2 regions of the Acetoanaerobium sticklandii genome follow, and region 2 is predicted to be linked to the other one. Evidence: riboswitches for the same ligand, from Rfam matches in the RefSeq annotation. Region 2 holds a riboswitch; the other holds the start of a gene.
The links. Region 2 has a riboswitch for cyclic di-GMP ahead of CLOST_RS02320 (thioester domain-containing protein). Riboswitches for the same ligand answer to the same signal wherever they lie in the genome.
Positions count from the first base shown of each region.

Region 1: another riboswitch for cyclic di-GMP. It lies ahead of CLOST_RS04580 (transglutaminase family protein); the one in region 2 lies ahead of CLOST_RS02320 (thioester domain-containing protein).

Region 1 is NC_014614.1:994,065-1,009,661, forward strand. Features, by position in the region: gene CLOST_RS04520 (prepilin-type N-terminal cleavage/methylation domain-containing protein) at 1-132, shown strand, start outside; gene CLOST_RS13505 (hypothetical protein) at 125-646, shown strand; gene CLOST_RS04530 (type IV pilus twitching motility protein PilT) at 639-1,694, shown strand; gene CLOST_RS04535 (transglutaminase-like domain-containing protein) at 1,716-2,507, shown strand; gene CLOST_RS04540 (iron-sulfur cluster biosynthesis family protein) at 2,683-3,009, shown strand; gene CLOST_RS04545 (aminopeptidase) at 3,157-4,380, shown strand; gene CLOST_RS04550 (cold-shock protein) at 4,487-4,687, shown strand; gene CLOST_RS04555 (peptidylprolyl isomerase) at 4,741-5,490, opposite strand; gene CLOST_RS04560 (regulatory protein RecX) at 5,595-6,236, shown strand; gene typA (translational GTPase TypA) at 6,348-8,180, shown strand; gene CLOST_RS04570 (response regulator transcription factor) at 8,430-9,113, shown strand; gene CLOST_RS13510 (sensor histidine kinase) at 9,106-10,533, shown strand; gene CLOST_RS04580 (transglutaminase family protein) at 10,575-11,375, opposite strand; cyclic di-GMP riboswitch class I at 11,390-11,473, opposite strand; gene CLOST_RS04585 (ABC transporter substrate-binding protein) at 11,734-12,642, shown strand; gene CLOST_RS04590 (ABC transporter permease) at 12,655-13,344, shown strand; gene CLOST_RS04595 (ABC transporter ATP-binding protein) at 13,355-14,080, shown strand; gene CLOST_RS04600 (YkgJ family cysteine cluster protein) at 14,195-14,905, shown strand; gene CLOST_RS04605 (phosphoenolpyruvate carboxykinase (ATP)) at 15,169-15,597, shown strand, end outside.
Region 2 is NC_014614.1:513,315-528,911, reverse strand. Features, by position in the region: gene CLOST_RS02385 (efflux RND transporter periplasmic adaptor subunit) at 1-401, opposite strand, end outside; gene CLOST_RS13425 (C40 family peptidase) at 608-1,831, shown strand; gene CLOST_RS02375 (GtrA family protein) at 1,856-2,254, opposite strand; gene CLOST_RS02370 (sugar 3,4-ketoisomerase) at 2,238-2,654, opposite strand; gene CLOST_RS02365 (DegT/DnrJ/EryC1/StrS family aminotransferase) at 2,689-3,780, opposite strand; gene CLOST_RS02360 (glycosyltransferase family 39 protein) at 3,764-5,269, opposite strand; gene CLOST_RS02355 (hypothetical protein) at 5,256-6,269, opposite strand; gene CLOST_RS02350 (glycosyltransferase family 2 protein) at 6,296-7,228, opposite strand; gene CLOST_RS02345 (acyltransferase) at 7,231-7,788, opposite strand; gene CLOST_RS02340 (hypothetical protein) at 7,816-8,829, opposite strand; gene CLOST_RS02335 (retron system putative HNH endonuclease) at 8,847-9,449, opposite strand; gene CLOST_RS02330 (AAA family ATPase) at 9,436-10,530, opposite strand; gene CLOST_RS02325 (DUF3298 and DUF4163 domain-containing protein) at 10,710-11,492, shown strand; gene CLOST_RS02320 (thioester domain-containing protein) at 11,655-13,649, opposite strand; cyclic di-GMP riboswitch class I at 13,748-13,836, opposite strand; gene CLOST_RS14070 (hypothetical protein) at 14,046-15,317, opposite strand; cyclic di-GMP riboswitch class I at 15,416-15,508, opposite strand.

The DNA.
Region 1 (15,597 bases), 480 kb from region 2:
TTATACAACATATCAGTTGATATACAAAGGGAAAAGCCATATTTCTTGAAATCTAGCCAAAATAAAGAAATTTATGCATTAAATGCCTCTAAAGGACTACTACTAGATATAGGAGGCGATACAAGTGATTAAATTTAAAACTAGAACTGGCAGTTCATCGATACTTGTTATACTATTAGTAGTAACTATGGTAGTATTTGGAGTTTTAGCTATGATGTCATCATATTCTGGACTTAAAATGGCTAGAAAAACTGCTCAGTGGACTCAGGATTATTACGAGCTTGAATCAAAGGCTGAAATTATGCTTTACGATATAAAAAATATAGTGCATCAAAGCATTGTAGCATCAAATACCACAAGTCAAGATTATTGGACTAGCTTAAATAGAGCTCTTCAGGAATTAGATAGCTCAGAGGTGACGTTGACCTATGATGCAGATAAAATTATTGTAAAAGGGAATTTTGTAAACTCATCAGGAGATAGATTTCTAGCTTTGCTTACTCTTGAGAATCTAGCACTAGACAATGATATAGCTATAGAAGAGGATTTAATTGAGATAAATACCTGGAAGCTGATACCAAGAGAGGTTGAGTATGAGGACGCAATAGAATTTAAAGATCTGGAGGTAAACATAGAAAATGATTGAGCTACAATCTCTACTAAAAGAAGCAGTTGACAAAATGGCCTCAGATATATTTATAAGTGTTGGAGTACCACCTACACTTAAGATAAATGGACAATTAATAAAGGTTGATGATGAAAAATTAAATCCAGAAACGGCAAAAAAGATGATAAGCGAACTATTTAAAACAGAGGAAGACTTTCTTGATTTTGTAAAAGCTGGGGAAAAAGATTTTTCTACATCTTTAGCTGGAATTGGAAGGTTTAGAGTAGCTGCATACATCCAAAGAGGCTCTATGGCAGCGGCTATAAGGGTACTGAGGTTTGAATCACTAGACCTTGGACAGCTTAATATTCCAACAGAAATTCTTGATTTTCACAGTAAGAAAAAAGGCTTGATTTTAGTTACTGGGCCTACTGGCTCTGGAAAATCTACAACACTATCGGCAATAATAAGCTTAATCAATAAAAAAAGATCATGCCATATTCTTACGCTAGAAGATCCTATTGAGTATCTTCATAAGCATGACAAGAGCATAGTGGATCAAAGAGAAATAGGAATAGATACCAAAAGCTATTCCATGGCATTAAAATCTGCATTAAGACAAGCACCAGATGTAATTTTAATAGGAGAAATGAGAGATTATGAAACTGTATCAATAGCTCTTACAGCAGCTGAAACAGGACATCTTGTATTATCTACGCTACATACAACTAGTGCAGCAAAAACCATAGACAGAATAATCGATGTGTTTGAACCATCGCAGCAGCAGCAAATAAGAGTTCAGCTTTCAACGGTTCTTACGGCTGTTGTGACTCAACAGCTTCTTCCATCGATAGACGATAGTAGGATACCTGCATTTGAGGTGATGATAGCAAACCCTAATATTAGAAATCTAATAAGAGAGGCTAAAATACCTCAAATAGATGCAGCAATACAAACTGGAAGAGCTTTTGGTATGATGAGTATGGACATGAGCATAGCAAATCTATATAATGAAGGAAAAATAACTAAGGAAACAGCTTTAGCCTATGCTGTAAATCCTGAGGGGATAACGAAATATTTTAAGTGATAATTAGAGAAGGTGATTTAGATGATTAAAAAGATATTGTTCATAATTTTAGTGATGTTTATTACTGGCGCTTTTAATGAAGCTTATGCGGAGGTTAAGATTGATGATGCTAATTCTGGAAACGGAGTAGTAGGCGTAAGCTATAGCAGTAATTCTGGTAAGAAAATAAAGGTTATGATTCAAAAAGATTCAACTAAATACACCTATAATTTAAAGCCAGATGGAGCTGTAGAGAAATTTCCTCTTCAGATGGGCGATGGAAAGTATAAAGTAAGCGTTCTAGAAAATACATCTGGAACAAAATACAGCTATTTAGATACAAAGACAATTGATGTAAAGTTAAAAAATCCTAATGTTGTTTTTTTGAATTCCATACAAAATATAAAATGGGATAACAATCTAAACTCAATAAAAAAAGGTAAGGAATTAAGTGGAGAACAAAAGGAACACGATAAAAAGCTTTCTACACTTTATTCATATATCATAAAAAATGTAACTTATGATTATGATAAAATACCTTATCTTACAACTGACTATAATCCAAACATAGAGCAGACCTATAGAGATAAAAAGGGTATCTGCTATGATTATTCTTCTTTATTAGCAGGAATGCAAAGAAGTCAAGGTCTTCCTACAAAGCTAGTAAAAGGCTATGCTAAAGGAGTAGATGGATATCATGCGTGGAACGAGGTCTTAATTGGAGGAAAATGGGTTGTAGTTGACTCTACCTTTGATGCTGCAATGTGGGGTGGAAAAATCAGTCAAAAAATGATAAAGAGTGCAAATGATTATACTAAAGTAAATGAATATTAAACTAAAGTAAATAAACATCCAATTAAAGTAAATAAACATTATACTGATGCTATAGAATTATTTTATTGTATGAATAAGATAACTCTATAGCTGTTTTGTTGACTGAATATTTTAAAAGGTGTAATATAGTAGGGGAAACTGATAATTAATTTCTATTAAGAATAGGAGAATATATATGAGCATAACAGTAGATAAAAAAGCTTCAGATGAGCTAAAATCAATTTTATCAGAAAAAAACATCAATACAGATACACTTCGTATATTTTTATCTGGAATGGGCTGTTCTGGACCTATGTTCAATCTTGCTCAAGATGAAGCAAAAGACTCAGATTTAAAGGTAGAATTTGAAGGTCTTAATTTCGTCGTAGATAAAACTCTAGTATCTCAGTACGATGGGTTTGAAGTTCTATATGTAGAGCAAGGAGATATGGGTGGAGTGTATGTGCAAGCTCTTAATGTAGGAGAATCAAGTGGTTGCAGCAGCTGTAGCGGTTGTAACTAAAAAAATAACATTAACCTGAAATATAGAAAAATCTGCTAGAGCATAAAAGCTTTTAGCAGATTTTTTTAATTAATATCATAAAAAAAATACTATACGTATTAATGATTTATGATAAAATATTTACAAGAAGCTAAGGGAGGGAATTTTATGCAAAAAAACCTAGAAAAATATGCAAAACTTCTTGTTAGAAATGGACTCAATATTCAAAAAGACCAGCTACTTGTTGTAAATGCGCCTATTGAGGCAGCTGAATTTGTCAGAATAGTAGCTAAACAAGCCTATGATGAAGGAGCTAAAAATGTACATGTTGAATATAGAGATGAAGAGCTAGCACTTGTAAAGTATTTAAATGCACCATTTGAAGCATTTAAAGAGGCTATGCAGTGGAAGGCAGATGGATTCGAGCAAATGGCTTCAGAAAATGCTGCTTTTTTAAGCATTACGGGAACTGACCCTGATTTATTTAAGGATGTAGATCCAGAAAGAATAGCAGAAGCAAATAAAACAAACTTAAAATCGACGGAAAAATTTAGAAAATATACACTTAATTCAAAAGTTTCATGGTGCGTGGCGGCAGTGCCTAGTCCATCATGGGCAAAAAAGATTTTCCCTGATGATACAACTGAAAATGCCATAGAAAAACTATGGGATAAAATTTTTATTGCTAACAGAGTTTATGATGAAGATCCAGTTGTTTCATGGGATAATCACATTAAAAATTTAACTGAAAAAGTAGATTTCCTAAACAATAATCAATTTAAATCACTTCACTATAAATCTGCAAAGACAGATTTGGTAGTTGAACTGCCAGAGAATCATGTGTGGGCAGGTGGAGGAGAGTACAACGAGTCAAACGTGTATTTTGTTGCCAATATGCCAACTGAGGAAGTGTATACTATGCCACTTAAAACTGGAGTAAACGGATATCTAACTAGTACTTTCCCGCTTAATTATTCAGGGAACTTGATAAATAATTTTAAGCTTACTTTTAAAGACGGAAGAATAATTGAAGTTGAAGCGGACACAGGATTAGAGACTCTTAAAAAGCTAATTGATACCGATGAAGGCTCTCATTATCTTGGAGAGGTTGCACTAGTTCCTTATGATTCACCTATAAACAACACTGGGATAGTATTTTACAACACGCTTTTTGATGAAAATGCTTCATGCCATTTTGCATTGGGAGCAGCTTATCCTACCAGCATAAAAGGTGGAGATAAGATGACAGACGAAGAGCTAGAGCAAAAAGGTGCCAATACCTCGCTTACTCATGTTGACTTTATGATAGGTAGCAAGGATATGAATATAGTTGCTACTAAACATGACGGAACTAAGGTTCAAATATTTAAAGATGGTGACTGGGCATTCTAAATTATTTATCAATAACAACAATTCGGTATATTCGAAATATTGACTGAAATTTCTAGTCATGATAAAATTATAATTAAGTTATTATATAGAGCAGGAGGAATTAAGGGTGAAAAACGGAATAGTTAAATGGTTTAATGCTGAAAAAGGTTTTGGATTCATATCAGTTGAAGGGGAAAAAGATGTTTTCGTACATTTTTCTGCAATCCAATCTGAGGGATACAGAAGCTTAGAAGAAGGTCAAGAAGTACAGTTCGAAATCGTTGATGGAGACAAGGGACCTCAAGCAGCAAATGTTACTAGAATATAATTCGATATTCTAAAGCAAAAACCCAAGGATTTATCCTTGGGTTTTAATTTTATCTATAGAACTTCTACGTTATATTTTGATTTTAAATCAGCTATATGGTTTTGGTAGATTGCACCTTGTTTTTCAGCCATCATATTACGAAGCAGGTTAGAACGAACTTCTTCAAAAGAAAGTAGTCCTGATTCTTGCTTGTCAGTTACTTTTATTATATGAAAACCAAATTGAGTTTCTACAGGCTCAGATATTTCTCCTACAGCCATTTTGAAAGCAGCCTCTTCAAATTCTGGGACCATTTGACCTTCGCCAAACATACCTAAATCTCCGCCTCTTTCTTTAGATGGACAGCTTGAGTATTCTTTTGCAAGAGCTTCAAATGACTCACCTTGAGCTAACTTACCTTTTACTTCTTCTGCTAAGCTAACGTCGCTTACTAGAATATGGCTAGCTTGTACCTTTTGTGGAGATATAAAGCCTTCTTTATTTTCGTTATAATAAGCTTCTAGTTCTTCATGAGTAACAGAAACTGAATTAATTAGGTTTTGGATGCTGTATTGTGTAACGAAGTTCTCTTTTAATTTTTCGAACTCGCTTTGGAATTTAGCATCGTTTTCAATAGAACTTTCTAAAGCTTCAAGATAGAATAGCTTTTGGTTTACTAATTCTTGAAGTAGAGCCTGCTTTCCTTGCTCGCCTTGGAAATTAGCAGCTATTTGAGGGTTGAGATTTTTAAGCATATGCTCTAAATCAGATTCTGTAATTTGATGTGTGGCAACTTTTGCCAATACTTTTTCTTTGTTTTCCATGTGTAATCTCCTTTTTATATGGGTTTTAAGTCTCGCTTAGTTAATCTTATCAGAACTAATTCAAAAAGTCTAATTATTAAAAAGACTCAAAGAGGTGAAATAATATGAGTGAAGAATTTGAAGTAAGTAAAATTAAAAAAATCAGATATAATCTTTATCACGTCATTTTTAATGAGGAAATAGTTCAAAAATTTACAGATGAAACTATGGCAACATTTAGAGTGAATCAAGGAACAGTTTTTTCGAAAGACACCTATGACGAAATGGTGAAAAATGACCAAATTAAAAGAGCGAAATCAAGAGGCTTAGATATACTTAGCAGGTCTTCTAAATCTAAGATGCAGATAAAAAGCACATTGAAAAGAGAAGGGTTTTGTGAAGAAGCAATAGAAAATGCACTTGAATTTTTAGAAAACTATAAATTTGTTGACGATCAGAAATTGGCAACTGATATAGCAAAGAATAAAGCAAGTACAAAAAAATGGTCAAAGAGGCAAATGGTATCTAAGCTTATGGAAAAAGGTATTTCGAAAAATGATATAGAAGAGGCACAGACTTATATAGACGATGATAAGGAGCTTGAAAATGCAAGCTATCATGGATTTAAAAAATTCAAATCTCTATCTGAGAGCAAGCCATTTGATGAGAGACTTTCCAAAACTGCACAGAGTTTAGGATATAAAGGATTTTCTTATGACATTATAAGAAAAGTAATTGATGAAATAAAAAAGGAAAATGATAACTAAATATTTCTTTATAGCAAGATAATCCTATGGTATAATATAGGCTTGTAAAAAGTGCGACGTAGTTTTAACTGGAATGACCAGTTTTTTCAATTTAATGAAGGAAGTGTAAATTTGAATACTAGAAACGATATTAGAAATGTAGCAATAATTGCTCACGTTGACCACGGAAAAACGACATTAGTAGATGCTCTACTAAAACAAAGTGGAATATTTAGAGAAAATCAGCATGTACAAGAAAGAGTAATGGACTCTAATGATTTAGAGAGAGAGCGTGGAATTACTATCTTGTCAAAGAATACAGCTATCGACTATAAAGGTACGAAAATAAATATAGTTGATACTCCAGGCCATGCTGATTTTGGCGGAGAAGTTGAACGTGTACTTAAAATGGTAAATGGAGTTATTCTTGTTGTAGATGCTTTTGAAGGCCCTATGCCTCAAACTAAGTTTGTTCTTAAAAAAGCTCTAGAACTTAGCTTGCCTGTACTTGTATGCGTAAATAAAGTCGATAGACCAGAGGCTAGACCGGTAGAAGTAGTTGATGAGGTTCTAGAGCTTCTATTAGAGCTAGATGAGAGCGAAAGATATTTAGAGTCTCCGTTTATATTTGCTTCTGCAATTGGTGGCTGGGCGTCAACTGACATAAATGAAAAGAAAGATACTATGGAAGATATGTACGAAGCTATATTAGAGCATATTCCAGCTCCACAAGGAGAGCTTGATGGACCTGTTCAGCTTCTTATTACTACTATTGACTACAATGAATATGTAGGAAGAATAGGAGTAGGAAAAGTAGAAAGAGGGACTGTAAAAGTAAACCAAGATGTTATGCTTCTAAATCATCTTGAGCCTGAGAAAAAGCATAAGGTTAGAATAGGTAAGCTTTATGAATATAATGGTCTTGCAAGAGTTGAAGTTACTGAAGCTAAAATGGGAAGCATAATAGCTCTTAGCGGAATAGAGCAAATTCATATAGGAGACACTCTTACTGATTTAGAGGTACAAGAAACTATAGAGTTTGTAAAAATTTCTGAGCCTACTATAGCAATGAACTTCTCTGTAAATGACAGTCCATTTGCTGGTCAAGAAGGTAAGTTTATAACTTCTAGACAATTAAGAGACAGACTTATGAAAGAGCTTAATACTAATATATCTCTGAGAGTTGAGGAAATGGATACAGCGGATACATTCAAGGTATCTGGAAGAGGAGAGCTTCACCTTTCTATTCTGATGGAGACTATGAGAAGAGAAGGCTATGAGCTTCAAGTTTCTAAACCAGAGGTTTTATTTAAAAGAGATGAAAATGGAAAGCTTCTAGAGCCTATGGAGAGAGCCGTAATAGATGTTCCTGAAGATTTTATGGGACCGGTTATGGAAAAGATGGGAACTCGTAAAGGCGAAATGATCAATATGCAACAGTCAAAAGGTGGATATGTGAGACTTGATTTCTCTATTCCAACTAGAGGACTTATAGGCTATAGATCTGAGTTTTTAACTGATACAAAAGGAAACGGTATACTTAACACTATATTTGATGGATATCAGCCTTATAAGGGTGATATAATAGCTAGAAGTCAAGGTTCATTAGTAGCTTTTGAAGATGGAGTAGCAGTTGCTTACGGGTTGTTTAATGCACAAGACAGGGGTATTCTTTTTATCGATCCAGGACAAAAAGTATATCAAGGGATGGTTATAGGAAGCAATTCAAGATCAGGGGATATAGATGTAAACGTATGTAAGAGAAAGCAAGCCACAAACATGAGAGCATCTGGCTCAGATGAATCGCTTAGACTTTCTCCACCTAAAAGAATGTCTCTTGAAGAAATTCTTGAGTTTATAGATGAAGATGAGCTTGTTGAGATTACACCAAAATCAATGCGTATCAGAAAGAAAGTTTTGGATAAAACTCAAAGAGCAAGAATAACTGCAAAAAATAAAAAGTAAATCCCTAACTTTTTCCACATTTTGCACGAATTTATACCATATATCTAAAGTATTATAACAATAAGGAATGAAACACAACCTTACAACCCACCCCTTTTTTCATGTAAATCCGATGCAGCTAGCTGCATCGGAACATTTTACAAACCCTTGGCTTAACCTGCCAATACTATATACTTCACCCTCCTAAGCTGCCCACATAGAGTGGCAGCTTTTTGTTTACAGAAAAAACTATAAGAAAGTAGGGTAATTATGAAGCATATTTTCATAGTAGATGATGAGAAGCGTATCAGAGACTTAATCGAGATGTATCTAAAAAAGGAAGGATATAACACAACTACCTTTGAAAGTGCAGATGGCGTGCTATCAGCTATAAGAGAATTTATGCCAGACTTACTGGTTTTAGATATAATGATGCAAGGCTTAGATGGTTTGGATTTGTGCAAGGAAATTAGAAAAATTAGTGAAGTGCCTATAATTTTTGTATCAGCAAGAAGCGATGAACTAGATAGGATACTCGGACTAGAGCTAGGTGCAGATGATTATCTTGCAAAGCCTTTTTCTCCTAGAGAGCTAGTCGTAAGAATAAAAACCATATTAAAAAGAACGACTAAATCCTCAGAGCATAATGACGAAATTTTGAAAACAAAGGATTTGGAGATATATGTTCAAAGAAGAATAGTCAAATGTATGGGGCAAGACATACCTCTTACTATAAAGGAGTACGAGGTACTGGAATTTTTGATGAAAAATATCAATCTACCTCTTTCTAGAGAACAAATTATCGAGTCTATTTGGGGATATGATTACGATGGTTATGATAGAAACGTCGATGATACTATAAAAAGGCTTAGAAAAAAGCTTAAGACTGCAAAATCAAGAGTGGTAATAAAAACAGTCTGGGGCTATGGATATAGGATAGATGACAATGAGTAAAATAGGAAAAAAAATAATGCAGAGCTATTTTATCATTATATTAGCAACTGCATTTGTATTTATGGGCATTTCAAAAATGTCCTTCAACGATATCCTCAATAGGCAGACAAGGCTGGATCTCAAAAAAGACGCTGACGTAGTAGCCAAGCAAATAAACATGGTGATAGATCAAAAAATTGAAATGACTGTTGTTGATGGAAGCCCTAATGTGAAAATCCAAATAAGTAAGAATTTTTTTGGAGAAAATGCTCTTAGCATTTCAGAAATTATTCTCCCAAAAGGCATGGGTTATGCTCATAATAGACTTGCAACGACTCATTTTATAATAATGGATGTAGACAAAAACCTCATCTTTCAATCCTATAATACAGAGCAGGAACCTATAAATCCTTTAGAGATAGACAAGACCAAATATTATGTAGAGCAAAGACCTCTGATTTCCTCTTTAGACCAAGAGACTTTAGGCTATCTTGTTATGCTTGCTAAGAAAGAAGATTTAAGTGTAATAAATGCTCTTATCAATAGATCTGTATTCTTAGGTTTTTTAATAGCACTTTTTATTGCTAGTATAATCTCTATATTTTTTGAAAGAGGAATAATAAGCCCAATAAATAAACTAAAGAAAAATATAGCCTCCTTCTCTTTTACTGATGATGAAATCATCTGGGAAGAAATAAAAACAAAAGATGAGCTAGCAGAAATCAATCAGGATTTTCTTAAAATGGCATACAAGCTAAAAGAATATGATAAGAAGCAAAAAGAATTTTTCCAAAATACCTCTCATGAGCTAAAGACTCCACTTATGTCTATTCAAGGATATGCAGAGGCTATCAAGGACAAGGTAATGGATGAGAGCATGGTTGATGAAGGTCTGGATATAATAATAGATGAAAGTAAGAAGCTTAGAGATACAGTTAACTCAATTGTTTACCTTAGTAAAATGGAAAATCTTATGAGTGAGGAAAAGTCCATTAGAATAAATCTCTGGGAAGCTGTAGAAGAGATAATAATAAGGCTTACACTTCTAGCCAAAGAGAAAAATATAACCTTTAAGAATAATATTGCTCACTATATTGTGGTTAGAACTAGTGATGATAGATTAGACAGAGTTTTTTCAAATATACTTTCAAATGCCTTAAGATATGCAAAATCTCAAATATCTATTGAATCCTTTGAAATCGAAACTGGTCATATAATAATAAAAATTCAAGATGATGGACGAGGCTTTGAAAATAATGAGGAGCTGTATATATTTGACAGATTTTACAAAGGTAAAGGAGGCAACACTGGACTTGGACTATCTATAGTAAAAAGCATTGCAGAGTCAAATGGCTGGGGACTCAAGGCTTATAATGCAGATGAAGGTGGAGCTGTAGTAGAAATTGTGATACCACCACTTAGAGATAAAGATGTAAACTAAAAAAAGGATTGTCTGATATTTCCAGACAGTCCTTTTTTTACTTATATTTCAGAGGTTTTAGTATACTGATTTGAGGATTTTATAGTAGCTATAGGAGCTTTTGAAGCGCTGTAGGCTGCATCTACTGTAGTATCAACTATAATCCAGTTTCCGTCAATAAACACTTCGTTCCATGCATGGTATTCATTTACTAAGGTAGAGCTACCTTTTACTACCTTGGCGGGAATCCCTTGGCTTCTTAGCATAGAAGCAAATAAAACACTGTAGTCATAGCAAATACCTGACTTTGATTCATAAATTTTTTCTATATCAGGCATATATCCTGGTTTAACTGTAGCTGCTTTATTATAATCATAGCTATAATTTTTAATAACATAATTGTATATAGCATCAAATTTTTCTTTATCAGTTTGAAGATTTTTTGTGAGCTCTTCAGCTTTTTTTATTGCCATCATTTGCTCACTCCAGTTAACAGTAGCAGTTGAAACAAGGTACATAGCTGTATCATCTGCTATATAAGCGTCGATTTTTTGAGTGTATACTGATTTATAGCTATTCCCTGATGTGTTTTGCATTATTTTTATAGTGTAGCTTCCGTTGTCGTAAATTAAAGGGAAGCTTTGAGCTGTATTAGCAGCTAAATCAAAATATTGTTTTTGCCCATCTTTTTCAATTGCTAATTTATATTTAGATTGATAATTTGTAGAGTAATTGACTTTGATTATTCCTTTAGCAACATCGCTCTCGTCTATTATCTTTGCATCTGCATGAGCTAGATTGGGAAAGGTTACACTAGCAATCGATAAAGCAATTAATAAATACTGTTTTAAATTTTTTTTCATAATAAAAACTCCTTTTCGGTAGCTAGGCTGCCAACCAGTTACGGTAAGGCCCTATAGCTTTGCGTCATAGCATTTCTACTACTTTGCCATTGTCGTGAGGAGAGATCTAATAGATCAATCGCACGTAAAAACAATTTACTATTTATATTCTTATTATACCAAAATTTTCAAGTAAATAACATTACATTTAGATTAAAACGTAAAAAATATTTAAAAAAATATTTTAATATTAAAATATAAAAAAATAAAACTAACTAAAACTAACTCAACCTAACTATTTATTGACAATTATAAAAACTCAAATTAAACTTAAGATAAGAAATCCGAATATTTATACATATTAAGGGGGAATTTATTTATGAAAAAAAGAAATCTATTTTTTAAAGAAACCTGCTTGGCTTTACTTATGGTATTTGCACTTATGCTTAGCGGATGTACTTCTACGCCTGAAGCTGAGCCTGCACCTGAGCAAGCCAATCAAGAGGTGACAACACCTGAAAATCCAGATATAATATTAGCAACGACAACTAGTACTCAAGATTCTGGGTTACTAGATGTACTCATACCTATGTTTGAAGAGCAAACTGGATATAGAGTAAAAACAATTGCTGTAGGAACGGGTCAAGCGCTTGCTATGGGAGAAAAGGGTGAAGCAGACGTGCTTCTTACTCATGCTCCAGCATCAGAGAAGCCTCTAGTAGAAAGTGGAGCTGTTACTAATTATCAGCTTGTAATGCATAATGATTTCATATTGGTTGGACCATCAAGTGACCCTGCTAAGGTTAAAGACCTAAAATCAGTAGCAGATGCTTTTAAGTCAATATCTGAAACTTCATCTATATTTGTATCAAGAGGAGACGATTCAGGAACCGACAAAAAAGAAAAAGGAATATGGAAAGATATTAATATTCCAAATGAAGGTTCATGGTATCAAGAAACAGGACAAGGAATGGGACAAACTTTAAATATTGCTTCCCAGAAGGAAGGCTATACTTTGACTGATAGAGCTACATTTTTAGCTCAAAAGGATAATCTACAATTAGAGATAGCTGTTCAAGGTGAAAAATCATTGTTAAACATATATCATGTAATGCAAGTGAATGAAGAAAAATTCCCTAAAGTGAATGCTGATGGAGCTAAAGCCTTTGTGGAGTTTATGATAGATTCAAAAACTCAGGATATAATTGGAGAGTTTGGCATGGATGAATATGGTGAGCCACTATTCTTTAAGGATGCAGGAAAAACAGAGGAAGAAATAGGAAAATAAGGCTGTGATTTAATGGATTTGATTATTGAGGGACTTAAAAAAGCGATAAATATGATATTAACGGGTGATCCTGAGGTACTTAGGATCACTCTTTTAACTCTGCAAGTATCTGGAACAGCCACGCTTATAAGCTTGATTATAGGGATACCCTTTGGAACGGTGCTGGCATTAAAAAGATTCCCTGGCAGAGATTTTTTAATGAGTATAGTAAACACAGGAATGGGAATGCCACCAGTAGTTGCTGGATTATGGATTTCTATTTTGCTATGGCGCTCGGGACCTTTAGGCTCACTTAATCTTATTTATACTCCAACTGCAATAATAATTGCTCAAGCGGTGATTGCTTCACCTATAGTAGTAGGACTTACTAGTGCTGCTATTTCTCAAGTAGATCCAAAGCTTAGACTTCAAATCAAAGCTTTGGGAGCAACTAAGTTACAGTATTTATGGTTTTTACTAAAAGAAGCTAGATTTTCTCTGCTTGCTGCTGTGATTGCTGGATTTGGAGCCGTTGTTTCAGAGGTAGGAGCATCAATGATGGTGGGGGGGAATGTAAAAGGATTATCTAGAGTTCTTACTACGGCAACGGTTATGGAAGTATCAAAAGGGAACTTTGATGTAGCAATAGCTCTTAGCGCTATTTTAGTTCTAGTTTCTTATTTGACTACATTATGGCTTACAGTGCTTCAGCAAAAAAGATAGGAGGATATTGATGTTAAAAGCTAAAAATTTATGCTGGCAGCAAGGAAATAAAAAAATACTTGATAACATCGATTTTTCTCTTTTAAAAGGTGAGGTAATAGGGCTTGTAGGACCAAATGGTTCAGGTAAGAGCAGCTTGTTAAAAGTCCTATCTTTTTTGGAGAAGCCTACATCTGGAGAAATATTATTTCAAAATAAGGTAATTGGATCTAATATATCATTAGATATAAGAAGAAAAATAGCTATTGTTTTTCAGGATCCTCTACTTTTAAATACCACTGTATATGAAAATGTAGCTTCAGGTTTAAAGATAAGAGGAAAATCAAAAAAAGAGATAAGTGATAAAGTTGATAGATGGCTAACTAGCTTTGGGATTTCACACTTAATAAATCAAAAAGCGCGCTTACTTTCAGGTGGAGAATCACAAAGAGTAAGCTTAGCTAGAGCATTTGCGATTGAACCAGATGTAATTTTTTTGGATGAGCCATTTTCAGCTTTAGACGTTCCAACAAAAGAGCTATTGATTGATGACATTAATAAAATAATTAAAGATACAAATACCACAGCTGTTGTAGTAAGCCATGATTTTAGGGATATATTTAGACTTGCAAGTAAAGCTATGGTGTTGATAAATGGAAGAGTAGAAGCAGTCGATACTCCATTTAATTTAATTAATAAGTCAACCACGGCTGAAGTAGATAGATTTTTAATACATTGGAAAAATCTAAATTTCTAGATGAGGAAGTTCTTATTGTTAATACAGCAAAGAGCTAGAGATTTATCAGTAAACTTGAATTGCTATAATTAGTTAGCGGTTAGTTACCGATTAGAGAATAGGAGAAATGAGATATTGATAAGTAGTTTTTATGAAAATAAGAAAGAAATAAATAAGCAACTAGAAGCTATATATAGTCAAATACTTCCAGGAAATTGTAAAAGCTGTGCCAATTGCTGCAGCGAATCCGTAGGAGCTTCATTCACTGAGGCGGCAAATATTTATGTTTATTTACTTGAAAATAGTTTGTTTACTCCAGATTTAAAAAAAGCCATTATGGTATATTATCTAGACATATATCAAAAGAGAAATAAATGTCCTTTTTTGGATAAAACCAAGAGATGTAAAATTTATGAAGTTAGACCTCTAAATTGTAGACTATATGGACATTGGCTAAAAGATGACTACGAATCAAATCTCAAACGTCTTCATAAACAAGCACTTGATATTTCAAAAGAATTTAATGAAAATGGTTATGAGGTTTCTAAGGAATATTTGGACTTTCAGATACCATATTGCCATGATTTTATAGGAGAGCTATATGATTTAAGCTTTAGAAATCGATTGTATGACAGGCTTGTGAATATAGACAGTGGTTTTATTATCAGCAATAATCTTGAAATCGATTATGCAGATAAAGGAATCGTAGAGCATATTGCTGGATTGTTGTTTGATACTGAGGCAATTGACAAGCTAAGATTTGAAAACAAATTGACGGATAAGCTAAGAAGAAGGCTAATTAAAATTGCAGAGCATATTATACCAAAAGTTTATATAAATAAGTAGTACACCAAAAACTCAAATTTCTAATTGGATACATTATATGTATAAATTAGAAGTTTGAGTTTTTTTTAACGAAAAAACGCAGGATAAAAAATTTTTTAATTCATAAACTGATGAAAATCTTGCAATGATAGGCTTTTTATTTTCCATTGTGTTATCCTAATAAAAATATATCAAAAAAAGTATGGCACTTTTAAACTAATTGTATTACAATAATACTCGTAATTCAGAAAAAATAATTTATATGGTTATTTTAGGAGGCCGAAATGTCTACGAGAAATCAATGGAATACAAGTGAAATTACCTCAAGCAATACGGTATTTTCTAGAATGAGAACTACAATAGAATCAGCTTTTTGGGGAAATAACGTTCATAATATTGAAAACTTGAAGCAAGCATATCAATTGGCAAAAAATTCGCCTGGAACTGTAGTTACAGATATGCCTGTATACGAGCCAGAAAAAATAGGCTTAGATAAAGATTCAAAGGTATTGCTTTTTAACGATGGGGATGTAAGTGCAAGATGTGCTCAAGCAAGAAGAATTCTAGGTAGTCCTGGAATTAGTGAAGATGAGTATAGTGCTGTAGTTAGAGAAGCAATATATCAAACTAGAACAAAAAAACTTTACCATGCTCAAGCCTGTATTGGACTAGATAAAGATTTTATGATAAAAGCTCATTTATTAATTCCTGAG
Region 2 (15,597 bases):
TCCAAATCCTTTTGCGATAGATTTATTTCTTGCTTTAAATCCTTATCATCTAGTACAGCTAATACTTGACCTTTTTCTACATAATCTCCTTCTTTAACATTGATTTGAACTATTTCATAATTTAGTGATGAAGAAATTTCTGCACTGTCAGTTCCTTCTATTTTTCCAGTTATGGATAGACTATGCTCTATAGTTCCTTTTGTAAGAGGCATAGTTGTAACCATAGGATTTTGTTCTCCTTTACTTTTGCTCCATGCAAAAATAGAGGCTCCTAAAATCACTATTATAAGTACTGGGATGATAATTTTTTTCTTGCCTTTAAAAAACTTTTTCTTCTCTTCTTTTACTGAATCCTGTTCACTAGTTTTTTTGAAACGATTTTTTAGTTTTTCTAAACCCATTGTATTTTCTCCTTTTTTTATAATGTACACAATTAGTGTATTGTTTGTAATAATACACTAATCATTATACAGCACATAATTGATTTTGTTTTCAAAAAAATCAAACTGTTACTTTTTTGTAATTAAAGGGTGTTATTTAAAATTTTTTTGTGTTATAATTTTTTAGTACCATACCAAAATAACCAGAAAGTTTGGAGGAAGTTCTTATGATTAAAATTTCGAAAGAAATCAAGAGAAAACTTCTGCAAAATAGAATATACCTATTTTCGCTAGCTGCTCTTGTTTGTCTTTTAGGCTTTTTAGTCTACTACCAACCCGGTGTAGGTTATGAGGTAAAGCTAAATGAAAAACATGTTGGATTCGTAAAAAGAATCTCTCATGTAGAAAAAATGATGACTCAGCTCGATACAGAGCTTCGTGAATCAAAAGGTAAGGATATCACTTACGAAGCAAATCTCGAGTACAACAAAGGGAAGTTAAATGGAAATGATTTGACTGAGCAAGAAGACATGAAACTATCTGCTATGTCTGCTTTGGAAATCAAATCACCAGGCTATCTAATTAAGTCAGACGGTAAGGTACTCATGGCGGTAAAGGATGAAAAAACTGCCCAGAATATATTAGATGCCATCAAAGCTCCATTTGTAGCTTCAAAACAAAATGCAAAAGTAGAATTCGTTCAAGAAGTAAATCTAGTAAAAGCTGAAAAAATCAACATAGAAAAAATCTTAAATAGCTATCAGGCACTCGCAATAGTTAAGTCACCAACAAGCGCTTCTACAGTTTCTCGTTCTAGTGTTAGCAGAGAAATTCCTGAAACAGAAGTAGCAGAAGAAGGTAAGCCTCTGATAGATGTTAAGGTTACTTATCAGGATAATGTAAATCTACCAATATATAAAGCAGAGCAAAGAGTAGCCGACTCTACCCTGACTGAGGGAACTACAAAAGTTAAATCAGAAGGTACAAACGGCATTAAAGAAGTAGTTAGAGAAGTAGTAGAAATAAACGGTGAAGCTGTCGAGAAAACTGTTATAAGCGAAACAGTTGTTGAGCCTTCATCACCTAAAATCGTAGCTTATGGAACAAAACCAAAGGTTTCAGGAGTAGTAGCAATAGCAAAAGATTACATAGGAGTACCATATAAATGGGGTGGAACCACTCCAAAAGGCTTTGATTGTTCAGGCTTTACTCAATATGTATTCAGAAAAGCTGGAGTTAGCCTTCCAAGAACATCATCAGCTCAAGGCAAGGTAGGAACTAAAGTATCTAGAAGCGAGCTTCGTGCTGGAGATTTAGTAATGTTCCCAGGCCATGTAGGTATCTACATCGGAAGTGGAAAATTCATTCACTCTCCTAGCCCTGGAAAAAGCGTTCGTATAGACGATTTAAGTACAAGAAAGAACTTCCTTTACGGAAGAAGAGTAAATTAAGCAGATAAAATTAAGGCCTCTTCATTATGAAGAGGCCTTTTTAAATGTCCAAAGCTTTTGAAGTACATAATTATAAAATAGAACTAAACACGTCACACCGATTTGTCCAAGCACTGGATTAAATCCAATTAGGTTTACAAGAGCATATAGCAGCCCCGTATTTATAACAAGTGCGGTAAGATATACACTTACAAACTTAGAAAGATTTCCTATTGTTTTTTCTTCCTTGAAAACGAACTTAGTATTTAGTAGATAGCTTACAGCTATACCTGCTATATACGCCAGTATGCTAGCTAAAATATAGTATAAATCCAATCTTAAAAGCAAAATATAAATTATAAAGGAAAAACCTGTATTAATTGCTCCCACAAGTGCAAAGCCGAAAAAACTGCTGTTTTTTATCTTATTAATCAAGTTTGCCATCATTCACTTCCCTGACAAATTCATCATAGTCTCTTATATATTCTGAAGCATCATAAGACATGCTAGATAATACCAGTAAAATAGAGTCGCTAGAGAATTCGCACATATCCTTCCACACCATTTTATCGAGATAAACTCCCTGATGGGCTTTATTTAGAATTACGGTATCCTTTTGCCTTCCATCATCTATCACTATCTTGACACTTCCTTGAAGATTTATAAGCATGAACTCAGACTCTCTATTAGCATGCTGTCCTCTTACTACACCGTCCTTTGTTCCGTAGATATAAAAAATACGCTGAATTAAAAACGGAACCTCTTTATTACTTTCTGCGACAACTAAATGACCTCTAGGATCTCCTAGTTCCTGAAAATCTATAACTTTAAACTTTTTATCCATACAACTCTCCATTTCCTCAAAAACCGAATTCTTATTAATACTTATTTAAGCATTTTATGGCATAGTCTACTTCTTCTTTAGTCATTCCGTTGTAAATAGGCAAACTCACTACCTCGTTCGCATAGCTTTCTGTTATAGGATAATCCCCTTCTTTATATCCCAAATACTCGTAAGCCTGACTAAGATGAGGAGGTATGGGATAATGAATAACGCTTCCTATATTACATTCATTTAAATAACTGATAAATTCTGCTCTATCTTTTACCCTTACTACAAATAAATGCCATATAGGCATAGCCTTGTCCAAAATTTTTGGCAAAATAATCTTAGGGTTATCAACTTCACTTAGGTACCTTTTAGCTATATCTATACGCTCCTTATTTAGTTCATCTAGATATTTTAGCTTCACTCTTAGAAGACCTGCCTGAAGCTCATCTAGTCTAGAGTTATATCCTACAACCTCATTGTAGTATCTTTTCTCACTGCCATAATTTCTAAGTACTCTGATTTTATCAGCAAGCTCGCTGTTATCAGTTACTATAGCTCCTGCATCTCCAAAAGCTCCTAAATTTTTGCTCGGATAGAAGCTAAAGCAGCCTATATCTGAAAATCTTCCTGTCATGATGCCATCATAGGTTGAACCATGAGACTGAGCGCAGTCCTCAACCAAGTATAGCTTATGCTTATCACATATTTGCTTTATACTTTTCATATCACAAGGCTGTCCATATAAGTGAACTGCCAAAATTGCTTTCGTTTTTGAGGTGATAAGGCTTTCTATCTTTGATGCATCTATATTGTAATATTCATCTGGCTCACAAAATACAGGTACTGCATTGTTCATGCTTATTCCCATCACGCAGGCAATATATGCATTTCCAGCAACTATAACCTCATCACCAGCTTTTATATCAAGTGCCCTAAAGGCTAGCACTATTGCATCTAGGCCACTCGCTAATCCAACGCAGTGACGGCTTCCTAAATATTTAGCAAACTCAGTTTCAAACGCTTCAACCTCTTTGCCAAGTATATACCATCCACTTCTAAGCACCTCTAAAGCTTTAGCTTCATATTCCTCTTTATGCATCATAAACTGTCTATCTAAAACATTAAACGCTACCTTCATAAGTACTTCTCCTTTCGCCTATCGATGCCGCCGCAAGTGCTGTAATCATAGGCATTGCTATATATCCGTATCTAGGCTGCATTTCTATAAGGGTATGAAGACAAACAAACCCTACAAACAAAATCAGCCCAAAATAAAATTCCGGTTTAATTTCATTTTTATAGTAGCCTCTTGCAAGCTTCAGCATTATAGCTAGAATAAGAGCGCTGTAAAAAGCCTGCACATAATAAAAATGATAATTGAGCCATACTAGCATATCATTTGTCGCTTTAGGATTAGATTCAAGCTCTACTGTAGACCAGTAAAGTCCTCCAAAATCTCCGGCCCCCCACTGAGTGCGGTACTTGTTCGAAATAAGAGTAAGCACCTTATCCTTATCCGATAGCCTTTGCTCTAATCTTTTTCTAGCTTCTATCTCAGCCTTATCATAGTCAAAGCCAACATCTCTAAGCAAGTCATAATCTTCCTGATTCCACATTCCATTGCTCTCGTGATTAAACCCTGCATTTATATATAAAATAAGGTTTCCGCCAGTATCCCAGGTAGGCTTTTGGAATACTCCTGCCCATATAAAAATATAATTTAATACAAAAGTAGTCACATACATAGCTACTAGCATAAGTACGAGACATAAAGGCCCTAAAAGCGCTTTATCCAGCTTCAAAGGCTTCCCTTTTTTTCTTTTTTGAATTAGAGAATATGAAGAAAAAATAAGCATATGCATTATAATTGCTATTACAAATATTGGACCTACAGATCTAAACAGATTTCCAAGCGAAAGCAGTGCTCCTACAGCCACCAAATAAAGAGGATGAATTTTCTTCTTAAAAACCTTTAAATAAAGTAGCACCGCAAAATAAAATACTGGGGCTGCTAGATTTTGAGAATCCAAAATATTATTAAAGAAAATAAATGGAGAATTTATAGCCATGATAAAAATAGCAGTAGCTTTTTTTCCATTTGATAACTCTCCAGAAATCAAATAAACCAATAAAGCTGTCAGAAGTGACAAGCCTATATTTACAAACTTCATCGCCATAAGACTAGAGCCTGTAATCATATGAATAAGACTATAAAACAAGGTAGTAAAGGCAAGATGAGGATAGGTATAAAGATATCCGTTTTTTTGAAATCTGCTGAAATTTCCCTCAGCTATTTCTCCAGCGCTTTCCCACATACGTCCAAAATCTGAAATCTGAATAGTACTCACTGAGTTTGTCCAGTAGAGTCTTATTAGCAGTCCAGCAAATATTATTATGCCAATAATAGCATAATAAACTGCCTTTTTATTTTTAAATTTATCCATAAAATAATCCACAGCTATAAATATAAGTAAAAAGCCTAAAGTAAGAACTAAGCTTTTAAGCACTGGAGCTTTAAAGTTTGGAGATGCTATGTAGTTTATATATACGAAAATTGACAAAAATAGAAAAAAACTAAGTATTATTAGCGCCTTAGAAAAAAGGTCTTTAATTTTAGTCACTATCATAGCTCCCCCTAGTCTGCCATAAAAATACAGGCTTAAAATTCGTGTGACAACCTATAGTCTTTTTGAATCTAAGTAGTCCATGACTTATTTTATCATCTGCCGTTGATGGACCTATATCTACATAGTCATAGCCTTTTTCTTTGTAGTACTTTACTACATTCATTGCTAAAAACTCCATCGGTCTAAGATTAGAGTATTCATCTAAAGCTCCCCAGTAAACTACTTGAACTGCATTAGAGCTAATCTCAAAAACTATTGCGGCTGCTATATCCGTCTGCTCACTTGAGACAACGAAGGCATCTACCTTGGATTTATCCATGATAGATATATCTAAAATCTGCTGATAACTCATAGCTAGAGGATAGCCCTTTTCAGCCCTATTTAGCTTGATAACTTCATAGGCATTTTGAAGAAAGCTATCATCATTAAGTCTGATAACTAGATTTGACCTCATAGCTTTATTCAAATTTTTTCTAAAGCTATGGGCTCTTTCAGATACAAACTCATCTATATCCGTAATCTCTTTTAGATTATAGTAATTGTTTACATGAGAATATTGTAGCTTAAAGCCTTCATCTAGAACTAGTCCCATGCTTATAGCAAGTGTTTCATCATAAATATCCGGAGCGAGGATAAGCCTAAAATCTGCATCTAGCTCATTTGCCATAGATTTTAAGCCATTTATACATCTCGCTTTATCTAGGTCATCTATTTTAGGGTTAAAATAAAAGGTAGAAAAAGGAGAAGAATAAGGTATGCAAAGCATAGCTCTCCCACTATTATCCCTTAATCCAACTATGCAGTAGCCTATTGCTTTAGACTCCTTCAAAAATCCTAAAAAGTAAACCTCATCTGCATTTTTGCTGTGATATAAATGAAAGTCTTCGCTATCAAAAAACAAAACCTCGTTTGTCTTTAAAGCTTTGAATCTAAAGTCAAAATCCGTTTTACTGCATTTAGTTTTTTCATTTGTAGCTATATCATAAAAACAATAGACCATATAAATTCACTCTCAATCTCTTTTACTTACTCATCTATTCCATGAGTTTCTTCTACTATGTAAGTAGGTCTTCCTCTGCTCTCATCAAAATTTCTCCATAGATACTCCCCTATAACTCCTAGAGTAAGCATCTGTATTCCAGAGAGCATTAGTAGGGTAATCATCATAGTAGTCCAGCCTTGAACAGGCACATTGAACATAAACTTATTCACAATCAAAAATACTGCTAAGATAAATCCAACTATAGAAATAAATATACCTAGCGTAGATATAAATCTGATAGGGACATAAGAAAAAGCCATAAAGGAATCAATAAAGAGCTTAATTTTCTTTGATAAAGTCCATTTAGACTCCCCTATTTCTCGTTTTTTTCTCACATAGTAAATCTTGTCCATTTCAAATCCAGCCCAGAGCACCTGTCCCACAATAGAAGAATTTTTTTCATTCATGGATACCAGTACATCTCTTACTTTTTTATCGATAAAGAAACAATCAAAGCCTCCACTAGGCATGTCTTTTAGTGCATATTTTTGCATCAGAGAATAATATGTATTGGAAAACAGTTTTTGAAAAAAACCATCCTCTCTGTCCTTGCGAACTGCTATTACTACTTTTTTGCCTTGCCTCCATTTTTCATACATCTCTATAATTATTTCCAGAGGTTCCTGAAGGTCAGCAGCTACCATAGTCATGCAGTCTCCAGTCGCATGAGCAAAGCCTGCAAGTATAGCTGTATGTGAACCAAAATTTCTAGACAGCTTGACTACCTTGAACCTATCATCTTTTTCTCTTAGCTCTAGCAGAGCTTTATATGAACCGTCCTTTGAGCCATCATCTACGCAGACAATTTCAGCTTCAAAATCAGTTCTTGATAGGATTTTTTCTTTCATTTGCTCATATAAGTGAGGTATATTTAGTTCATTGTAATAAATTGGAACTATAATTGATACTTTATCCATGCCTACTCCTTTTCCAAATCTCTAATCTTTCTTGCTGGAACTCCTGCATATACGCTATATGGCTCGACATTAGAGTTTACAACTGCCCCAGCTCCTATAACACTGCATCTTCCAACTCTTACACCTGGAAGAATCACGACATTAGCCCCTATCCACACTTCATCCTCTATATAAATTTTAGCTTCCTTAGTAAGCTTTTCCTTTACATAAGGCAAGGTGTTGATTTCCTTTCCGTTGCCGGCTGCTGCCTCTGTAACTAAAGTCAAATTGGGTCCTATAGATACATTATCTCCTATTTCTATGCTATATCTATGATTTGCTGATACTATGATTTTCATACCTAAATTAGCAAAGCTTCCTTCGCCCATCTTTACACCTAATCTATCAAAATACAGCTTCCTAATTCTAGCATCAGTATAATAATTTGCAATTAGTTTTTGAAGCCTAGGTGGCATAATATCAACGCTTGATTCTAAAGCTTTATAAATCAGATTGTCCCAAAAGCTCCAAAAAACTTTGTCCATGCTACTAGCTATATTATTTAGTTTCTTTTCATCCATAGTTTATCCTCTTTATTAGCAATTTTTCTATAGCAAAATACTGTTGTCAAAAGCTTTTATATGTCCCACAATATAGTCCATATCCTCTAAATCATACCTCTGGTCTATAGGCAGAGCTAAAAGATAAGTCGACAAATAATGTTCAAAGCTGTTACTTTCTACTCTAGAAAGAACATCCTTCCACCAATGTGGTACATAAATCTTCTTACTAACTAGATAGGCTCTTAAATCCTTATGCTCTATAAGCATGGGGTATACCATAGGCGCTTCAAAGCTGTGCTCAAGATTTAGCTTATTAAGGTCTTTCAGTTTTGAATGAAGATAGTAAAAATTTCTCTGTCTTTTTAGCTTTACCTCTTCATAGTCAATGCTTTCAAGAATCCTTTTGCTGAGTTTTGACATTCCTATAGGATTAAAGTCATCAAACCTATCTTCATTTTTCATATTGTCAAGATATGCGGCGTTCGCTCCCTCTTCTATTCTTTTTAAAAGATGAATAGCATGAGGATAGGATATATCGCTTTCTAAATCTATTTTTTGAATGCCATCCTTGATTAAATAGCCACCGTCGTTTACACCAAAAAACTTTCTGGCAGAATAAAGACTGTAAGCTCCTTTAATTGGCTTTGCAAAAAAAGCCTGAGTATTGTCCATTAGAAAATTCTTATGGCAATTTTTTAGCTTCTTTATAGTATTATTGCTTGCAGTTCCAAAATAATTAATATATAAGAAGGCTTCGTCCTCAGTAGTTTGTCTATCAAATATAGGCATAAAATTCTCATCTATATTATAAAACTCAAACTCTAAATTAAGAGGCTCAATAACCTGAAGCATACTAGTACATAAATAATGTGGCAAATACAGCTTTTTTGCTTTCGAAGCTTTTATTGCATGATAAATAGCTGCCCTTCCAGTATTTACCTCAACTACATCAGGTCCATAATAATAAGATTCCTTGCGAGGAAGCTCTAGCTCCATATATCCGCCTATTTCCTTTACTTTATAAACAATATCCTCTGCCTTGTAATTTAAATCAGCCATTTTTTTCCTTCTTTCATCTATTTAAGCATATAATCCAATAAGCTTGGGAACTGCTTTAAAAAATGTCTTATATCTTCTTTCTTCATAAATTTAAGTAAGTTATCTATTTCAACTATCACACGCTTTCTTGCATCAGTTAGTCTTACACTGTTTAAGCCTAGCAAATCTAGACTTTTATACGCTGGAGTATTACTATCTTTTATTCCTTCTTTTGGAATTATCTCTCCAGTCATAAGGTCATAAATAAAAAAAACATCTGGTGAAAAATTAACTGGATCTATAAAGCCTTCGAAATAGTGGCTTCCTTTTCTTATCCCACAGCTTTCCTTAGCATTACATGAAACAATCATATTGTCATAATCCAAATCATCTTCTGGAAATCTAGATTGCGGCTTGATATGTTCAATATGCGAGCCATTGGCATTGTCTGAATTCACAACAATCTCTCTCTCGCAATAAGCGCAAAAACATCTCGAAGATTTGCACTGCTCATTATATGCAATATAATGACGTAAATCCTTTCTCATATCTCCACGCATATTCTTATAACTGGCATTAGACTTTTCTTCTATAAATTCTAGTAAAAAATCTGGAGGATCTGCCTTTTTAATGTCCAGCATTTTTTAGTCCCTTTCTTCTAGCTATTTCTATATTAACCAGTAAAATATCCTGGTCTATTGTCCCTATGACTCCTGTAATATCTTCATATAATAGTTTAAACTCTTCAGTTTCGTAAAGCTCATTTCTAACCATGCTTTTTAACTCATCAATTTTCTCTTGGATGTGAGGATGCCTAGTTGTCGAAAGTCCCATGATATCAAGCAATATCATATCTGCTGTAACACCATAGGTCTCATCTAGATTCTCACCATTTATTACCTTTACCCATCTCTCTTTTTTAGATAGAATTTTGAGTGATTCTCTTTTCACTGATGAAATAATGTGTGGAGAATGGGTAGCTATGATTATTTGGTTATCTTTACCTATATTTTGATATACTTCAACTATTCTTTGCTGCCATGATGGATGAAGCGAAATCTCTGGCTCATCTATCAAAATCACACAACCTTCAGGCTCTAGAGATTTAAGAGATAAAAGCCTAATAAACAGCTGTTTCTCTCCAGATGAAAGCCCGTTAATATCAAACTCTACTCCTGACTCATTTCTAAACAGCGGCATCTTGGTTTTAGGGTCTTTAATTCCTACCAAATAAACATCCATATCTAGAATTGAAAAAATAGAATTTATTTCATCGCACACTGCATCTATACTCTTTCCTACCGTTGTTTCTGGATTCGAAAAAATCTGCTTATCAAAAGCCTGCTTGATATATGAAATTATATCATGAGTGCTTTTATCATCAATACAATAGGCAAGAGGTATCTCATCAGCTTGATTGGAGTTATGAATACTTTGAAATCTCACCTCAGATGGAAGATAAATCATTTTAGGTGCTTTCTCAAGTTCATCTTCATTTATATCTAAATGTAAATTTACTGTATCTTTTTCATCTAAACAGAATTTGTTATCCTCTAGCTTTTTAAATGTCTTGAAAATACTAGAAAGCAGAGTAGTTTTACCTGAACCATTAATCCCAGCTAAAATAATAGTATCTAGAATTTTTTTATCCTCTGTTTCAAAAGAAATAGTATTGCTATCAAATATAGGATGATTATCAAATACAACATCTAAAACCCTCACAAGCTTCACCTCTTTCCAAAAATATCATACCATATTTACTGTCATTTTTCTTTAAAGAATATGTAACTAATCATTAAGTCCTAAAGATTATAATGTAATAAAGTACTTAGTTTTGATATAATAGAAACATATAAGGTTAGAAAGAAGGCATTAATGTGAGAAAATTACTTTTATTAAATATGATTACCATCATAGTTGTCACACTAACTGCTTGCTCGGTAATTGAAAAACCTGAAAGCTTTACTAATGCAGTAACATCTTCTAAAAAAAATGCTAGCTACGATGCAAAAGCTACTGCCTCTTTGCCTCAGCCAGTTGAAATACGGATAGAAAGTGATTTTGGAGAAACTGAAGCCTTTTCTTATGATATTAAATACCCAGTCATATCAAATCTTCAGAATCAAAATACTCAAGCAGCTTTGAATTTAAAGCTAAAAAATCAAGTATACAACTACATGAACAATATTAAATCACTATCAAAATCAAACTCAAAAGCTGAATCGTTTGTTCCTTACTCTGTAACTACTGATTTCGAGATAAAAACCTCAAATCAAAACATATTGAGTATGGTTGCCACATACACGCAGAACACAGGTAAAGCAAATCCTGTAACTGCCTTGGCTACTTACAATATAGATACTTCTTCTGGAAAAGAATTGAGCTTAGAAGATTTATTCAAATCTGACTTTGATTATAAAAACGTTATAAACAAAGAAATTACAAATCAAATAAAAAAAGATATTTCTGGAAAAGTATATTTCCAAGAAAAAAATCTTAGATTTGTAAGCATAAGTCAAATGCCGCAATTTTATATAGAAGATGGAAATCTCTACATTCAGTTTGACATTTATGAAATAGCTCCCTATGCTACAGGCACTCCTGTTTTCCTAATACCAAACGAAATAATATATTCTGGGCTTAAAGAACAATATAAGCCCATGCTCTTAAATCAAGTTGATTAAAGCAATAAAAATATATAAGTATTAAAGTAATTATCTATTCTGTTCATAGACAAATAACCTATTTTTCAATCCAATCAAACTAAATTATTCCCATAAAAAAACTGCCCTTTATGAGCAGTTTTTTTATTTAAACATAAAATATTTAATGTTCATTTTCGAAAACTATTTCTTTCTAATCTTTAATCCCGTAGCTATTAAACTTGCTCCTAAAGCATATAGAAGTTCTGGTGCAAATCCTCCTGTTTTAGGAAGAACAGGTGCTGGTGCATCAAGTGGAACTTCTTCTTCTATTATTTCTTCTTCAGTCTCCATAACTGGCGGAGCAGATAAAGGAGTTTCTTCATCTATTACTTCTTCCGTTTGTTCTGCTGAAGCTAGAGTAGCTACAGGTAAAGCTACTGGTATAATTTGTGGTGCTGCAAGAGGTGTAGCTTCATCCTCTATATCTTCATCATCGTCGTCATTGTCATTTTGTGCCACTGGAGTTGTAGGTTGTGGTGTTGGATTAGTAGGCTCTGGTTGCGGTTCTACAACTGGAGGATTAGTCGTTCCTCCTCCGCCACCTGGTGTTACTGGTTCATCTTCTCCTGGTTCATCTTCTCCTGGCTCATCTTCTACTGGTTCATCTTCCCCTGGTTCATCTTCTCCTGGCTCATCTTCTCCTGGCTCATCTTCTCCTGGCTCATCTTCTCCTGGTTCATCCGGGTCTACTAGTTCTACTTTTGGTGCAGTGTACTCTATTTTAAACATTTGTTTTAATGTTGGTAAATTGTAGCTCATAAGCATTGGTGTACTAACAAGTCTTTGAGTGTTTTTATTATCCTTTGTTGGCACTAAGTCATATACATCTTCAACTGCATATGTTCCTTTTATTACAATTTTTGCTTCAATCTCAGCATTTTTAGTTTTATCTTCAATAGCATTCTTAAAGCTCAAAGATTTATTACCATTTCCTAAATCCACTACCGTATAGGCGTTAGTATCCAGCTGATTTCCATTTACGAATACTTCTAAGAAAGTCTGTACTTGCTCATTTACTCTATTTAATATAGAGTATGTATAATTTACTGATACTTCACCATTTTCTAACTTAACGGCAGTATTTTCATCAGTCGCTTTCGCTTCTATTTTAAGATTATTTTTAGAAGGGTCACTTTCTTTTTGTTTAGATAGGTACTCTGCTAATTTAACAACTTTCTCATCTTCAACTCTCTTTTTTATCCCTAAAAAACCTTTTTCCCAATCATAATCAACAAATTTTTTATTAGGATTATCTAACTTCCAAACTGCCATCTGTGTTGCTGCGATAGCATCTTCTTCTGTTAAATTATTTATTTGATTTTGTGTAAGATATTTTGATGCATCTTTTAATAATTCACTTCTATAAGTCTCAATATTTGTATTCGGATCATAACCATTTAAAACTATTCCTCTTAATTTCTCAGATGTTTTAATATCTTTACTATTTTGAGGTAATTCTTGCACTGAATACTTTGAATTATTTTTAAGGTTTGTATCTATATCATTACAATACGCCGTAACATCTTCTTTAGAATCTTTAGTATTTTTTAAATCAAATACTTTTGTTTCATATTCCTCATCATTAAAATCTCCCCATTTTGGAACTATTTCAGTAATCGTTTCACCTTCTGTTCCTGTATTGCTATATTCAACTTCCTTTGCTATGATTTTATTACCATTTTTATCGACATTTTGTGTTTCTTTATAATCCACAATCTCAACCTTAGCAGGTTCTACTTCTATTATTTGAGGAGGATTTCCATCTTGCGGTGGTGTTTGCGTTCCTCCATCTTGCGATGGTGCTTGTGATCCTCCATCTTGCGATGGTGCTTGTGTTCCTTCATCTTGCGGTGGTGTTTGTGTTCCTTCATCTTGCGATGGTGTTTGTGTTCCTTCATCTTGCGATGGTGTTTGTGTTCCTTCATCATGCGATGGCGTTTGTGTTCCTTCATCTTGTGATGGCGTTTGTGTTCCTTCATCTTGTGATGGTGCTTGTGTCCCTCCATCTTGTGTCACACCGCTATCTGACTGTGCCGTAGGAATTTCATCTGCGTATGCCATTATCCCATAATTAGAAAATAGCAACGATCCCATTAATAACAGTGCTAATAATCTGTTTTTTTTCACCTTTCTCATACATTCCCTCCATCTTTAAACTAAATTAAATAAGCTTGTTAGATGGTAGCTGGACTATCATTGCTTTGTCTAAGCCAATAAAAAAACCGCCATAAAAATATGGCGGCTGGACTATCATTGCTTAAAACTAAGCTTTAGACTCCTTGCTTTGCGTCCTACAGTTTCCCATAGTTTGCCTTTTTCATTAAGTAGGATTAAATAACTATTTTGTTATGTAGTATTAACTAGTTATTAATCACTAAAACAATTCTATATTAAAAAAATTCAAAAGTAAATAATTTTTTTCTATATTTTGTAAACATGAAAAAAAAACTGCTCTAAAAGCTGAGCAGTTTAACGATTAAAATTTAATTTATAATTATATTTGTGTTAAATAAGATTTGATAGTTTTAAAATTTATTTTCTAAACTTAAATCCTACACTAATTAAGCTTAAGCCTAAAGCATATAGAAGTTCTGGTGCAAATCCACCTGTTTTAGGAAGTTCTGGTGCTGCTAGTGGTACTTCTTCTTCTATTATTTCTTCTTCAGGTTCTTCGACTTGAGGTACTCCAAGAGGAACTTCTTCTTCTACTATTTCTTCAGGAGTATTTATAGAAGTTACAGTTGCTACAAATACATCAGGTTCTCCTGGTAATGCTAAAGGAGTCTCCTCTTCTTCAATTACTACTACATCATCATCATCGTCATCATCTTCAGGAACTGTTGGTTCTTCAGGTTCTTCAGGTTCTTCAGGGTTTTCAGGGTTTTCTGGTTCTTCTGGGTCCTCAGGATCTTCTGGGTCTTCTGGATCTTCAGGGTCTTCAGGGTCTTCAGGGTCTTCTGGATCTTCTGGATCCTCAGGGTCTTCTGGATCCTCAGGGTCTTCTGGATCCTCAGGGTCTTCTGGGTCCTCAGGATCTTCTGGTATCACTAATCCAAATAAGAAAGAGAAATGGCTAATAGCAGCGATACTATCATTCTTATTTACTGCTGGATGCAATCCACTATCAGAACTGATTGTAGGATCATAAACATATAGATAACCTTTAGTTCCGTCTTCTCCTTGTCCACCTTTTACATATACTTTATATACTGTTACATTTGATGAGCTTGTTTCCCAAGATAGATACTTCGCATCTTCACTTACAAACCACTTAATAAATTCTTCATTATCTAATGAAATAGTTCCACTACCTCTTGGAGAATCATCAACTTTTTCAGTTTCATATCCAGTTTCTTCAAGCTTAAAATTAGCTTCATCTATTGGTTGCTGAGCTGCTGGTCCTGAATACTGAACATCTACATCAAGGATTTCTGGAGCTTTCATTAAAGACATTGGTACTTCTTCATTTTCAATAATTTCTTCAATCTCTTCATCAATAACTTCTTCTACTATTTCTTCAATAGGTTCTTCCTCAATTATTTCCTCCACTATTTCTTCCTCGATTACTTCTTCTATTACTTCCTCTTCTTCAAAAGGTTCTTCTTCTATTACTTCTTCTTCATTCTCAGGCTCTAAATTATTCTCCGGTTGTTCTTCGTTTTGTTCCTCATCAACTACTTCTTGTTCTTCTTGCTGAATTTCAGGGGGTATTTCACTATCTGCGAATACTCGTTGAGCGTTAAATGACCAGCCTAAAAATGCTAATACCATGATAATTGCTAAGAATCTTCTGTTTTTTCTCATTTTTGACACCTCCATCCATTAAACTTAAAAACCAAGTTTTGGATGGCAACGGGACAATCATAACTTATCTTAACTCAAAAAGCCGCCATATAAAAAAATATGGCGGCTGGACTATCATAACTGAGTTAGTATTCAGTCTTAGACTCCTCGCTTTGCGTCCTACAGTTTCCTGTAGTTTGCCTTTTTCATACAAATTGGGAAATTCTAACTAAAGGAGTACGAATATATTACTAATTCTAGTTACTTTAAATATACCCTGAATAAGTATATTAAAACATAG